2 regions of the Streptomyces sp. NPDC031466 genome follow, and region 1 is predicted to be linked to the other one. Evidence: riboswitches for the same ligand, from Rfam matches in the RefSeq annotation. Region 1 holds a riboswitch; the other holds the start of a gene.
What was found. Region 1 has a riboswitch for S-adenosylmethionine ahead of ACZ5GP_RS04520 (aminotransferase class V-fold PLP-dependent enzyme). Riboswitches for the same ligand answer to the same signal wherever they lie in the genome.

Region 1 (6,587 bases):
CGGCACGGCTCGCGCGCTGCTTCTCCTTGGCGGCCAGGTCCGACTTCTCCTTGGCCGTCAGGGTGTTGAGGAGTTTCTGCGCCTCGCCGAGCTTGCCCTGGACCTCGCGCTTCTTCTTGCCCAGTTCCGTACGGGTGTCGGCGAGGTCGTCCAGCTTGCCGGCGGCCTCCTTGCGCTGCTGCGCGAGGTCCCGCTGCTTCTTCTGGATCTTCTTGAGCGCCTCGACCTGCTGGCTGCTCAACTGGTCCAGGGTGGACGCCTTGTCGAGGTAGTCGTCCGGGTCGGAGGAGAGGAACAGCTGGAGGGAGGGGTCGATGCCACCGGAGCGGTACTGGGCACTGGCCATCGTGCCGAGGCCGTCGCGCAGGTCGTTGAGCTGCTCCTGGCCCTTGGCGACCTTGTCCTGGAGAGCGTCGATCTGCTTCTCCAGCTTCTCCTGCTTCTCCTTGGCCCCGTTGTACTTGTCGGTGGCCCGCTCCGCGTCCTCGTAGAGCTTGTCGACCTTGGACTTGACCTCGTCCTTGCCCGGCTTCGGCGCGGCCTGGGCGGCACCCTGCGAGGTGAGGGCCACGGCAGCGGCGGCGGTCGCGGTGAGCACGGTCACGCGAGTGCGGCTCGGCTGCTTGGGTCGACGGTGGGACGCCACTCGGGCGGCTCCTTCTTCCTCCGGCCGCCTACCGAGACGCGGCGGGCGGGTACCACCGCCGCCACCCCGGATGGGTGATCAACCGAGCGGGGGTTCGAAGGGTGACCCTAGTGACCTTCTTGTGATCAGTTCAAATCACGTCGGCAAAAAATCGGTCGCGAAGCGCATTCTTTACCGATAACGCACAGCCGGTGATGTCCTTCTGACGCTACGCCACTCCGGCCGACGCCCAATTCGGGCATACGGCTCAGGAGTTGCACCAGGCCCTTTAGCCCCGCGAAAGCCTCTTCAGCAGGACCGCCGAAGCCACCGGCCGCGCGCCCGCCTTCGCGATCCCGTCGGCCACCTCACGGTCGGTCGACACGACGACCACGGGCCTGCCGGACGGCTCCGCGCGCACCAGCTGGCGGATCAACTCGTCCGCCGTGACACCGGGTTTGGAGAACAGCACCCGCACCCCGCGCGGCGGCGCCAGCAGCACCGGAGCGGCCAGTTCCGCGCCGTCGAAGACGCAGGTGACCTCGGCGCCCGACTGGAGGGCGAGCTGCGAGAGCGAGCCGAGCAGGCGCAGCCGCTGCTTCTCCAGCGGCATGGTCGGATAGCCCGTCTTGGTGACGTTGTAGCCGTCGACGACCAGATGCGCCTGGGGCAGCGCGAGCAGCTGGTCCAAGATCGCCGGATCGTTCTCGGAGAGGGCGCGGGCGGCGATGTCCTTGGGGGACATCCGGCCGGGCTCCACGGCGTCCACGGTCTCGGCGGGGCGCACGGAGACCGGCGGCAGGGCCAGCTCGCGCCGCAGCCCCTGGGCCGACTCCAGGACCGTGTCGAGCAGCAGGCGCACCCGCATGTCCTCCACGCTGCGCCCCTCGCGGACGGCCCTGCGGCTGGCCTCCAGGGCGGCCTCGGTCTCGCCGAGCCGTGCCTTGAGCCGCCGCGTCTCGCTCTCGGCGGCGGACAGGAGCGCCTGCTGCTCGGCGCGGACCGCCTCGGTCTCGGCGGTCGCCTTGCGCAGCGCCGCCTCGCCGCGCTTGACGTCACTGAGCGCCCCGCGCAGCTTGCGGTGCATCGATTCGGCTTCCCTGCGCGCCGCTTCCAGCTCCGCGCGCAGCCGCTCCGTCTCCGCCCTGGTCTGGCCGCGGGCGGCGGCCAGCTCCTCGCGCAGCCGCTCCAGCTCGGCCCTGGTCTCCTCCTGCACGCGCTCGGCGTCCGCCCGCTGGGCCTCCTCGCCCGCGGCGGTCACCAGCTTCACCCAGCCGGTCGGGCGCAGCACGAAGGCCGCGGCGGCCACGTCCAGGGGGTCGGCGGCCGGCGGCGGGGTGCCCGCGTCGAGGGCGGCGGCCAGCTCGGCCTGCGCCTCCCTGAGGCGCTCACCGATGCGCTGGCGGAAGAGGGTGTCGCCCTCCAGGGCCGCCGCCATGGCGTTGGCCGCGAACTTGGCGCGCCGGGTGGGCGTGAAGCGGGCGTACTGCCTCAGCTGGGCGGGCAGTTCCGCCATGGTCAGCCCGCCGAAGCCGTCCGAGACGATCTGCACGACCCGTCGGCGCACCCCGTCGGGCAGCGGACGGTCGAGCACCTCAGCGGTGCCGTCGTCCGGCTCCCCGCCCGCGCTCTCCACCATCCGTCACCCCACTAGCCGTGCGGGCCCGCTCCCTCAGGAGTCGGTGCCCGGCCTGTCCACGAGTTCCACCTGATCCACCGCGTTGCACCAGCGGCAGCGCACCGACTCGATGGTCTCACTGACCACCTCGCGTTCCTCGACGTTCGACTCACCGGCCAGGTCGAGATGCACATACTCGACGACCTTGGAGGTGCGGGTCACGTCGAAACGCGTGAGATTGCCGCAGAGCGTGCAGCGCCACCGGGTGGTGGCGGTCGGCAGGGGAACCGTCATCGTGGCTGTTCGCTTTCCTCGGTGGCGTGCCCGCCCGCGGTGCTCCGCGAGGCGCATCGCCCGTAACCCTAAGGCCTGTAAGGGTCGCCGTGCGGCGGTGTCCGGCCCGGCATGGCGGTCTATGCCGGTAGCTCCCGTTACGTCATGCTCTGCCCATGATCAAAGCATGGAGCCCGAAGGCGGTCCGGCTGCTGGGGGGCCGGTCGGCCCCGATGACCCATGGCCTGATCGCCGCCTGCTGCCTGATCTTCGTGATCTCCCCGGTCTCCGGGTTCAATCCCGCCCACGGCACCGGCGACCAGCTGCTCGCCGCGCAACAGGCCTACTTCGAGCGCTGGGGCGTGGTCCCCGCCGAGCTGTTCAGCGGCGTCCCACGGGCCGCCCTGGGCCCGTTCACCGCGCTGTTCGTGCACGGCAGCTGGGTGCACCTGCTCGGGAACATGCTGTTCCTGTACGTCTTCGGGGCCATGGTCGAACAGCGCATGGGGCACCTGCCCTACGCGCTCTTCTACGTCATCTGCGGCTATCTGGCCCTGCTCGCCTACGCGGCGGCGCACGCGGGCTCCGACCAGACCCTCGTCGGCGCCTCCGGGGCGATCTCCGCGGTCCTCGGCGCCTTCCTGCGCCTCTTCCCGAAGGCGCGCGTCACCAGCCTCTTCCCGTTCCTGTTCTTCCTGCCCCTGCGCTTTCCCGCCTGGCTCGTGCTGCCGTTCTGGGTGACGCTCCAGTGGCTGGCGGCGGGGCAGGCCGGCAAGGGCACCGGAGTGGCCTATCTGGCCCACCTCGTCGGCTTCTCGCTGGGCTTTCTCTACGCCTGGGGGTGGTCCGCGCGGAAGGCTAAGGTGACAGGCACAGCAGTACCGGCCACCGAGGGAGACAGCCAGCCGTGATCACCGCGATCGTGCTCATCAAGACCAGCGTGGACCGGATTCCGGAGATCGCCGAGTCGATCGCCGCGCTCGACTCGGTCAGCGAGGTCTTCTCCGTGACCGGCACCTACGACCTGATCGCGATGGTGCGGGTGCCGCGCCACGACGACCTCGCGGACGTCATCCCCGGACGGATCAGCAAGATCCCCGGCGTGGAGGCGACGGACACCCACGTGGCGTTCCGCACGTACTCGCAGCACGACCTGGAGGCGGCGTTCGCGATCGGCCTCGACTCCTAGCCCGCGGTGTGGCCGGGGCCTCTCAGGCGGCGCCGGTGTCCGGCACGCAACGGCCGTCCTGCGTGCGGTAGCTCCAGCGCGCGCCGTCGGCCACCAGTTCCTTGACGGCGCCCACGAACCGCTCGACGTGCTCGTCCGGGGTGCCCGCGCCGAAGCTCACGCGGATCGCGTTCAGGGACTTCTCGCCGGGTGCGGCCTCGGGAGCGCCGCACTCGCCGGGCTCCTCGCCCCCGGCGCCGAGCAGGGTGCGCACCAGCGGGTGGGCGCAGAACAGGCCGTCGCGTACGCCGATGCCGTACTCGGCGGAGAGCGCGGCGGCGAAGTGCGAGCTGTTCCAGCCGTCCACCACGAAGGAGATGACGCCCACGCGCGGCGCGTCGTCACCGAAGAGCGAGAGGATCCGCACGGCGGGCACCTCGGCGAGCCCCTCGCGCACCTTCGCGATCAAGTGCTGCTCGCGGGCGACCAGCTCCTCGAAGCCGGCCTCGATGAGCGCCTTGCAGGCGGAGGCGATGGAGTAGACGCCGATCACGTTCGGCGAGCCGGCCTCGTGGCGGGCGGCGCTCTCGTGCCACTCGACGTCCACGCCGCCGCCTGCCTCCTTGGGGCGTCGCGCCACCTTCCGCGAGGCGCCGCCGCCCGCGAGGTAGGGCTCGGCCTGCCGCAGCCAGTCGGAGCGTCCCGCGAGCACGCCCGAGCCGAACGGCGCGTACAGCTTGTGCCCGGAGAAGGCCACCCAGTCGACGTCCAACTCCCGTACGGAGACCGGGTGGTGGGGGGCGAGCTGCGCGGCGTCCAGGACGATGCGGGCGCCGTGGGCGTGCGCGGCGGCGGCCAGCTCCCGCACCGGCCACAGCTCGCCGGTGACGTTCGAGGCGCCGGTCACGCACACCAGGGCGGGCCCGTAAGGTTCGCGGTCGGCCAGTGCCCGCTCCAGGGTCCGCACGGCCTCGGCGTGGGTGCGCGGCGCGTCGAGGTAGGTGACGCGGGCGTCCCGCCAGGGCAGCAGCGAGGCGTGGTGCTCGGTCTCGAAGACGAAGACCTCGCAGCCGGCGGGCAGCGCGGCGGCGAGCAGGTTCAGCGAGTCGGTGGTGGACCGGGTGAAGACGACCTGGTCGTCCGCGCGGCAGTCGAGGAACTCCGCGACGGCCGTACGGGAGTTCTCGAAGAGGTCGGTGGACAGCTGCGAGAGGTACCCGGCGCCGCGGTGCACGCTGCCGTAGTACGGCGCGTACGCGGCCACGTCGTCCCACACCCGCTGGAGCGCCGGCGCGCTCGCCGCGTAGTCGAGGGCGGCGTACGTCACCTCCCCGCCGGTGACGAGCGGCACGGTGACGTCCCGGCCGAGGACGGCCAGCGGGGCGCAGACGGACGAGTCGGCGGCAACGGCGGAAACAGACATGGCGAACTCCCGTAAGAGACAAGTGAGTTCACTGCGTCGACGCGCGTACGGCAGAGGTACGGCGGTGCAGTGACGAAAAGAAGAAGGTGTGCGGAAAAGGGGCGACGAGGCCCTAACACATTCGCTTGCTCACGAGACTGCTCCCTTGAGGACCAGGACCCCAGGGCTGTGACATCCACCGATGTCCAGGGGTCCGCGCTTGCCATACGCCTTGCTGCGTACGACCTGGTCTTCACCCGGGGCACCCCGCCACGGACGGAGGGTTGCCGGACAGCGGGCCGGGGCCGTAGTCGCTGTCACTCATGACCTGTGCAGCATCTTGCCACACGATCTTCGACGCGCAAGGCGCGGTCCAGAATCCGGACCGCGCCTCGCGTCACACGGGTGCGGGGAGGTCAGCGGTTGCTGGCCGCCACCCAGCGCTCCAGGGCCTGCTTGGCGGCCCCGGAGTCGATCGACTCGGCCGCCCGGTCCATGCCCGTGCGGATCTGTTCGGTGAGGGTCCCCGGCTCCTGCGCGAGGGCCACCAGGGCCGCCGCCGAGTTCAGCAGGACCGCGTCGCGCACCGGCCCCTTCTCGCCGTCGAGCAGCCGCAGCGCCACCTCGGCGTTGTACGCGGCGTCGGCGCCGCGCAGCGCCTCGACGGGCACCAGGTCGATCCCCACGTCGCGCGGGTCGAAGGCCTCCTCGCGCACGGCGCCGTCGCGCACCGTCCAGACCCGGGAGGTCGCCGTCGTCGTCAGCTCGTCCAGTCCGTCGTCGCCGCGGAAGACCAGCGAGGAGTTGCCGCGCTCGGCGAAGACACCGGCGACGACCGGCGCCATCCGCGCGTCGGCGACCCCGACGGCCTGGGCGCGCACCCGGGCCGGATTGGTGAGCGGGCCCAGCAGGTTGAAGACGGTCCGGATGCCCAGCTGGCCGCGCGCGGCGCCGGCGTGTCGCAGCGCCGGGTGGAACTTCACCGCGAAGCAGAAGGTGATCCCCGCCTCCTCGGCGACCTCCACGACCCGCTCGGGGGTCAGCTGGAGGTTGACGCCGAGCCTCTCCAGCACGTCGGAGGCACCGCTGGCCGAGGACGCGGCGCGGTTGCCGTGCTTGACGACCTTCGCGCCGGTGCCGGCCACGACGATGGCGGACATGGTGGAGATGTTGACGGTCTTGGCGCCGTCACCGCCGGTGCCGACGATGTCGACGGTCCGCCCCGGCACCTCGATCACGTTGGCGTGGTCGTACATGGTGCGGACCAGGCCGGAGATCTCCTGCACGGTCTCGCCCTTGGCCCGCAGCGCCACGACGAATCCCGCAATCTGGGCGTCGGTGGCCTCGCCGCGCATGATGCGGTCCATGGCCCAGGCCGTGTCGTCGGCGCTCTGGTCGCGCCCGTCGAGCAGGCCGTTCAGCACGTCGGGCCAGGAACGGCCCGCCGCGGTCGTGCCTCCTGCGGGGGTCACAGCGCTCATGGCCGCTCCTGGTGTTCGTC
Region 2 (6,587 bases), on a different contig from region 1:
ACTTCTCCAACGAGTACGACATCCTGCCCGTGACGACCTCCGCCTTCGACGCGATGTCCAAGGAGCGCGGCCACACCGACCTCGGCAAGTTCCTCGAGGAGCTGCCGACCTCGCAGCTGTACCCGGTGGGCAAGACGTCCTGGGCGCAGGTGTCCGCCGACGTGAAGAAGAACATCGGCAGGACCGTCGAGGAGAACGGCGACCCCGCCTCGGTCCTCTCCCAGATCCAGAACAAGGCGGCGACCGCGGAGAGCGCGGAATAGCGTGGTCGCATGACCGAGCAGCAACCCTCCGTTCCGCGGGAGCCCGCGCGGGAGCTCTCCGCGCGGGATCGCGCCGTGCTCGCCCTGGAGCGGCGCGACTGGCCCGGCCCCGGCGCGAAGGAACGCGCCGTCCGCGAGGAGCTGGGCATGGTGCCCGTGCGCTACTACCAGCTCCTGAACGCCCTGCTGGACGATCCCCGCGCCCTCGCGCACGACCCGATCACGGTCAATCGGCTGCGCCGGGTGCGGGAGTCCCGGCGCGAAGAGCGATGACGCGGTTAAGGTCGGGCCCATGGGTGACTCTACGTACGCGCAGCCAGACCGGCCCGGACGCCCCGGCCTGCCCGAACCCGTGACGCCCGCGGGGCGGGAGGGCCTCGCCGCGATCCTGGAGCGGCCGGAACGATCCGTCGTGGCCCTCGATTTCGACGGCACGCTCGCCGCGATCGTCCCCGACCCCGACCAGGCCCGCGCCCACCCGGACGCCGTGCCCGCCCTCGCCGCGCTCGCTCCGCGTCTGCGGTCCCTCGCCGTGGTCACGGGCCGCCAGGCGGGCGTCGCGGTGCGCTACGGCGGCTTCGCCGGCGTGCCGGGGCTCGAACAGCTCGTGGTCCTCGGCCACTACGGGGCCGAGCGCTGGGACGCGGTGACCGGCACGGTGCAGGCCGCCGAGCCGCATCCCGGCGTCGCGGCCGTCCGGGCCGAGCTGCCCGGCTTCCTCGACACGATCGGCGCTTGGCGCGGTACGTGGATAGAGGAGAAGGGCCGGGCCGTCGCCGTCCACACGCGGCGCGCGCAGGACCCGCAGGCCGCGTTCGAGGCGCTGCGCGGACCGCTCACCGAGCTGGCGCACCGGCACGGCCTGATCGTCGAGCCGGGCCGCATGGTCCTGGAGCTGCGCCCGCCGGGCATGGACAAGGGCGTGGCGCTTGCCGCGTACCTGCGGGAGGTCGGCGCCGAGTCGGTGCTCTACGCGGGCGACGACCTCGGCGACATCCCCGCCTTCGGCGCCGTCGAGAAGCTGCGTTCGGAGGGAATGGCGGGCCTGCTGGTGTGCAGCGGCAGCGCGGAAGTCACGGAACTCTCCGACCGAGCGGACCTGGTCGTGGACGGCCCGGCCGGAGTGGTCTCCCTCCTCACCACCCTCACCACCCACCTCCCCTGACCCAGCGACCCCTCAGCCCGGGGGGCGCCCTCAGTACCGCACCGCCTCCTGGCGAGGGTGTTCCCCTCCCACCCACCCTGACCACCGGCGCGCGGGTTCCCCGCGGGAGCGTTTCCAGTGCCGCGCCGCCTCCCAGCGAGGGTGTTCCTACCTGCCCCCCGGGGGGCCCCGGCCCTCGCTGGTCGACGCGGGGTGCACGGGTGGGTGGGTGGGAGACACCCGCCGCGAAGCGGCGGCCTGGGAAGGAGCGCGGGGCGACGCGCGCAATCGCCGGGCGGCGGCAGCCCGGCCCAGGCGCCCCGCCCGGCACCGCGGGGAGCCACCGACAGGCATGCCGCCCGCGGGCCGTCCGGGCTAGGCGTCGCCGCCTGTCAGTTCGTGGAGCTGTTCCAGGAACCACTGGGCCGGTGGCAGTGCCGTGGAGGCCGCCGCCAGGCGCTTGGTGCGTTCGGCCCGTTCGGCCGGCGGCATGGAGAGGCCGGCGTGCAGCGCCTCGGCCGTGGCGCAGATGTCGTAGGGGTTGACCGGGATCGCGTCCTCGCCCAGTTCCTCGTACGCCCCCGCCTCCCGCGAGAGCACCAGCGCGCACCCCTCGTCGGAGACGACCGGCACCTCCTTCGCGACGAGGTTCATGCCGTCCCGGATGGGGTTGACCAGCGCCACGTCGGCGAGCCGGTAGGCCGCCAGCGAGCGGGCGAAGTCGTCGTCGACGCGCAGCAGCACCGGCGTCCACCCGTCCGTGCCGAACTCCGCGTTGATCTCCTCGGCGACCCGCGAGACCTCCGCGGTGTAGTCGCGGTACACCGCGAGGTCCTGCCGCGAGGGGTAGGCGAAGGCGACGTGCACGACCCGCTCGCGCCACTCGGGGCGGGTCCGCAGCAGCTCCCGGTAGGCCCGCATGCCCCGCACGATGTTCTTGGACAGTTCCGTCCTGTCCACCCGCACGATGGTCTTGCGGCCCTCGCCGACCTGCTCCCGCAGCGCCGCCATCCGCTCCTCGACGTCGTCCCGCCGCGAGCGCTCGCGCAGGAAGTCCGCGTCGGCGCCCAGGCCGTGCACGCCCACGCGCGTCCCGGACGTCCCGCCGAGCAGCCGCACACAGCACTCCGTGAAGGCGTCCGCCCAGCGTCCCGTCAGGAAGCCGAGCCGGTCGGCGCCGAGCATGCCGCGCAGCACCTGTTCGGCCACGTCGTCCGGCAGCATCCGGAAGTAGTCGGCGGGCGCCCACGGCGTGTGCGAGAAGTGGCCGATCCGCAGGTCGTCGCGGAGTTCGCGCAGCATGCCCGGCACCAGCGTCAGGTGGTAGTCCTGCACGATGACCGCCGCGCCCGGCGCCGCCTCCGCCGCCAGCGCCTCGGCGAACGCGCGGTTGTACGTCTCGTACGCCTCCCACTGGGCGCGGAACTCGGGGCCGAAGGCGGGCTCCAGGGGCGTCTGGTAGAGCATGTGGTGCACGAACCACAGGACCGAGTTGGCGATGCCGTTGTACGCCGCCGTGTGCACGCCCTCGCGGGAGCCCGCGTCGATGTCGAGCATCCGGACGCCCGGCTCGGCGACGCCGCGCCGCACCGCCTCCCGGTCGCCCTCGCCGAGCGCGGCGCACACCCACAGGGCGTCCGCGCCGTCGCCGATGGCGCTCAGGCCGGAGACCAGGCCGCCGCCGCCGCGCCTGGCGGTCAGCTCCCCGTCCTCTCCGACGGTGTACGAGACGGGGCCGCGGTTGGACGCGACGAGTACCTGCGCTGCTGCTGTTCGGGGCTCGGGGACCATGTGGCCAAACGTAGCCCGTCCCGGGGCCGGGCAAACGTGCGACCGCCCGGCGGTCACGCCACGCGGCGGTGCGCGTACTCCGCGATGCCGGCCATCGGCGGCCGCTCCTGGGTGTCCACCGCGTACGTCCGCGGCTCGAAACCCCGCTCACCCCGCTCGAACTGCGTCAGCTCGGGGCGTACGAGGTGGCCGCGCGCGAGCCGCACCTGCGCCGTGCGGTAGATGGCCGCCGCCATCCGCCCGAGGGCCTGCCCGTCCTGGTGGCGGTGCTTGCGCACGCCGACGTCCACCTGCGCGAGCGCGTCCAGGCCCACCGTGTGCAGGGCGTCGACGAGCAGGCCCAGCTCCACGCCGTAGCCGACAGGGAACGGCAGCCGCTCCAGGAGCGATCTGCGGGCCGCGTACTCGCCGCCGAGCGGCTGCACGAAGCCGGCGAGCCGCGGCCAGTGCATGTTCAACAGGGGCCGCGCCATCAGCTCGGTGACCCGCCCGCCCTGGCCCGCGGCCTCCCCCAGGGGGCGGTCGTACATCGCCTTGACGAAGGCCACGTCGGGGTCGGTGAGCAGCGGGCCCACGATCCCCGAGACGAAATCGGCGGAGAACTCCCGCAGATCGGCGTCGACGAACGCGACGACGTCCCCGCTGGTCACGAGCAGCGAGCGCCACAGCACCTCGCCCTTGCCGGGCAGCGGCGCGAGGCGCGGCAGTATCTCGTCGCGGTGGACGACCTTCGCGCCCGCCTCCCGCGCCACCTGCGCCGTGCGGTCCGACGACCCGGAGTCGATCACCACCAGCTCGTCGACCAGCGGCGTCCGCTCGATCAGCTCGCGGCGGATCTCGGAGACGATCGCGCCGACCGTCTCCTGTTCGTCCAGCGCGGGCAGGACGACGCTCACCGAGGTGCCGGACGCGCGCTTGGCGGCGGCCAACCGTTCCAGCGGGCGGTCGGCCACCGACCAGGAACGCCCGCTCAGCCAGCGCTCGACCTCTTCCAGCACGGTCAGGGTCCTTCCCAGTCATCCGTCATACGGGCCGTCATGTGATCCATCTCGCGGTTCGGACGACTATCTCAAGGGTCCGGGCCGTCGGTTACAGTCTTGAACAACGCCGGTCGCCGCCGCATGTCGGGGTCGCCGCGTGAGATCGACAACTGAAACCCACAATCGAATACCGCTCATCCAGAGGGGCAGAGGGATACGGCCCGTTGAAGCCCCGGCAACCCTCCCGCCGACCGCGAGGTCACGGTGGGGAAGGTGCCAATTCCGTCTCGCGGCGAGATGCGTCGCGAGGAAGATGAGGAGAAAGGGCCTCGCCTCCATGGCTGTGCAGACCGTCGCCACCGAAAGCACCGCGACCTCCGCGACCTCCGGGACTTCTGACCCCGCCGCGACCGTTGATCTCGGTCCCGCCTCGGGCCTCTCCTGCCGGGAATGCGGCACCACCTTCCCGCTCGGCCCGATCTTCGCCTGCGTCGAGTGTTTCGGCCCCCTCGAAGTGGCCTACGACCTTCCCCTCGGCGACCCCGAGGCGCTGCGCGCGCGGATCGAGGCGGGCCCCGCCAACATCTGGCGCTACGCCCCGCTGCTCCCCGTGCCCGCCGACGTCGCCGACAAGCCGAACCTCAACCCCGGCTGGACCAAGCTCGTCAAGGCCGACAACCTCGCGCGTGAACTGGGCGTCCAACAGGGCAAGTTGTTCGTCAAGGACGACTCCGGGAACCCCACGCACTCGTTCAAGGACCGGGTCGTCGCACAGGCGCTCGAAGCGGCGCGCGCCTTCGGCTTTACCACCTTGTCCTGCTCCTCCACCGGCAACCTCGCGGGCGCCGTCGGCGCCGCCGCCGCCCGGGCCGGCTTCCGTTCCTGCGTGTTCATCCCGCACGACCTGGAACAGGGCAAGGTCGTCATGGCCGCGGTCTACGGCGGCGAGCTGGTCGGCATCGAGGGCAACTACGACGACGTGAACCGCTTCTGCTCCGAGCTGATCGGCGATCCGCTGGGCGAGGGCTGGGGCTTCGTCAACGTCAACCTGCGGCCGTACTACGGCGAGGGCTCCAAGACCCTCGCGTACGAGATCTGCGAGCAGCTCGGCTGGGAGCTGCCGGACCAGCTGGTCATCCCGATCGCCTCCGGATCCCAGCTCACGAAGATCGACAAGGGTCTGAAGGAGCTGATCGCGCTCGGTCTCGTCGCCGACAAGCCCTACAAGATCTTCGGCGCCCAGGCGGAGGGCTGCTCGCCGGTGTCGGCCGCGTTCAAGGCCGGTCACGACGTCGTGCGCCCCCAGAAGCCGAACACCATCGCCAAGTCCCTCGCCATCGGCAACCCCGCCGACGGGCCGTACGTGCTCGACATCGCGCGGCGCACGGGCGGCGCCGTGGAGGACGTGGACGACGAGCAGGTCGTCGACGCGATCAAGCTGCTCGCGCGGACCGAGGGCATCTTCGCGGAGACCGCCGGCGGGGTGACGGTGGGCGTCACGAAGAAGCTGGTCGAGGCGGGGCTCATCGACCCCTCCCTGACCACGGTGGTGCTCAACACCGGGGACGGCCTGAAGACGCTGGACGCCGTCGCCGAGACCTCGCAGGCCACCGCGACGATCAAGCCGAGCCTTGAGGCGTTCCGTTCCGCGGGCCTGGCCGGTTAACCGCGTAGGGCCCGAGTTTCCCCCTTTGCGCCCCTGACGGGCGCCCCTTTGATCTACCGAGGTGAACCCCATGAGCGTGAACGTCCGAATTCCCACCATCCTTCGCACCTACACCGGCGGCAAGGCCGAGGTGGCCGCCGAGGGGGCGACCCTGGGTGAGGTCATCGCCGACCTGGAGAAGAAGCACACCGGCATCGCCGCCCGCGTCCTGGACGACCAGGGCAAGCTGCGCCGCTTCGTCAACGTGTACGTGAACGACGACGACGTCCGCTTCGAGCAGGGCCTGGAGACGGCCACCCCGGACGGCGCCGGCGTGTCGATCATTCCGGCCGTCGCCGGCGGATGATTCGATTTCGCAAGTTCCCTGCATAACCCGAATTGCCCTCTCCCGACGACAAGCGGAGGGGGCAATTCTGCATGGTTGAGAGCGGTACAGTTGGGGAAGCTGCTTCGCCGTTTGTGTCGGGCGCATATACGAAGTCCGGCCGCTGCCGACAAGAAGTAGCCAAAGCGCGTCGCCCTTTCGAGCCTTCTACGGCTTTTGCCCGGCCCGACTTGCCCCGACTTCGGCAAATTCTCCACATATTACCGATCAGGCGTGCCCGGATTTCTCGTCCGATTGACCTGTTGCAGAGGGCAGTTGGACAGATACATTCAGCGGCGGTCGACGCGTTCCGGCGCACACCCCCATATCAGTGGGGGGTGAGGTCTGACCCGGGTCCGCGAAGTGCGGTCCTGTGCAA

Region 2: linked by a shared signal. The riboswitch ahead of thrC (threonine synthase) and the one ahead of ACZ5GP_RS04520 (aminotransferase class V-fold PLP-dependent enzyme) in region 1 are both predicted to bind S-adenosylmethionine.

Annotation. Positions count from the first base shown of each region.
Region 1 covers NZ_JBVIJT010000002.1:373,659-380,245, reverse strand. The annotation lists gene ACZ5GP_RS04545 (C40 family peptidase) at 1-646, opposite strand, end outside; gene ACZ5GP_RS04540 (NYN domain-containing protein) at 915-2,264, opposite strand; gene ACZ5GP_RS04535 (hypothetical protein) at 2,298-2,537, opposite strand; gene ACZ5GP_RS04530 (rhomboid family intramembrane serine protease) at 2,693-3,427, shown strand; gene ACZ5GP_RS04525 (Lrp/AsnC family transcriptional regulator) at 3,424-3,705, shown strand; gene ACZ5GP_RS04520 (aminotransferase class V-fold PLP-dependent enzyme) at 3,728-5,107, opposite strand; SAM riboswitch class IV at 5,298-5,415, opposite strand; gene trpD (anthranilate phosphoribosyltransferase) at 5,503-6,567, opposite strand.
Region 2 covers NZ_JBVIJT010000006.1:130,884-137,470, forward strand. The annotation lists gene ACZ5GP_RS15870 (ABC transporter substrate-binding protein) at 1-263, shown strand, start outside; gene ACZ5GP_RS15875 (DUF3263 domain-containing protein) at 273-536, shown strand; gene otsB (trehalose-phosphatase) at 556-1,428, shown strand; gene ACZ5GP_RS15885 (alpha,alpha-trehalose-phosphate synthase (UDP-forming)) at 1,783-3,198, opposite strand; gene ACZ5GP_RS15890 (glucosyl-3-phosphoglycerate synthase) at 3,252-4,196, opposite strand; SAM riboswitch class I at 4,370-4,498, shown strand; gene thrC (threonine synthase) at 4,492-5,844, shown strand; gene ACZ5GP_RS15900 (ubiquitin-like small modifier protein 1) at 5,915-6,190, shown strand.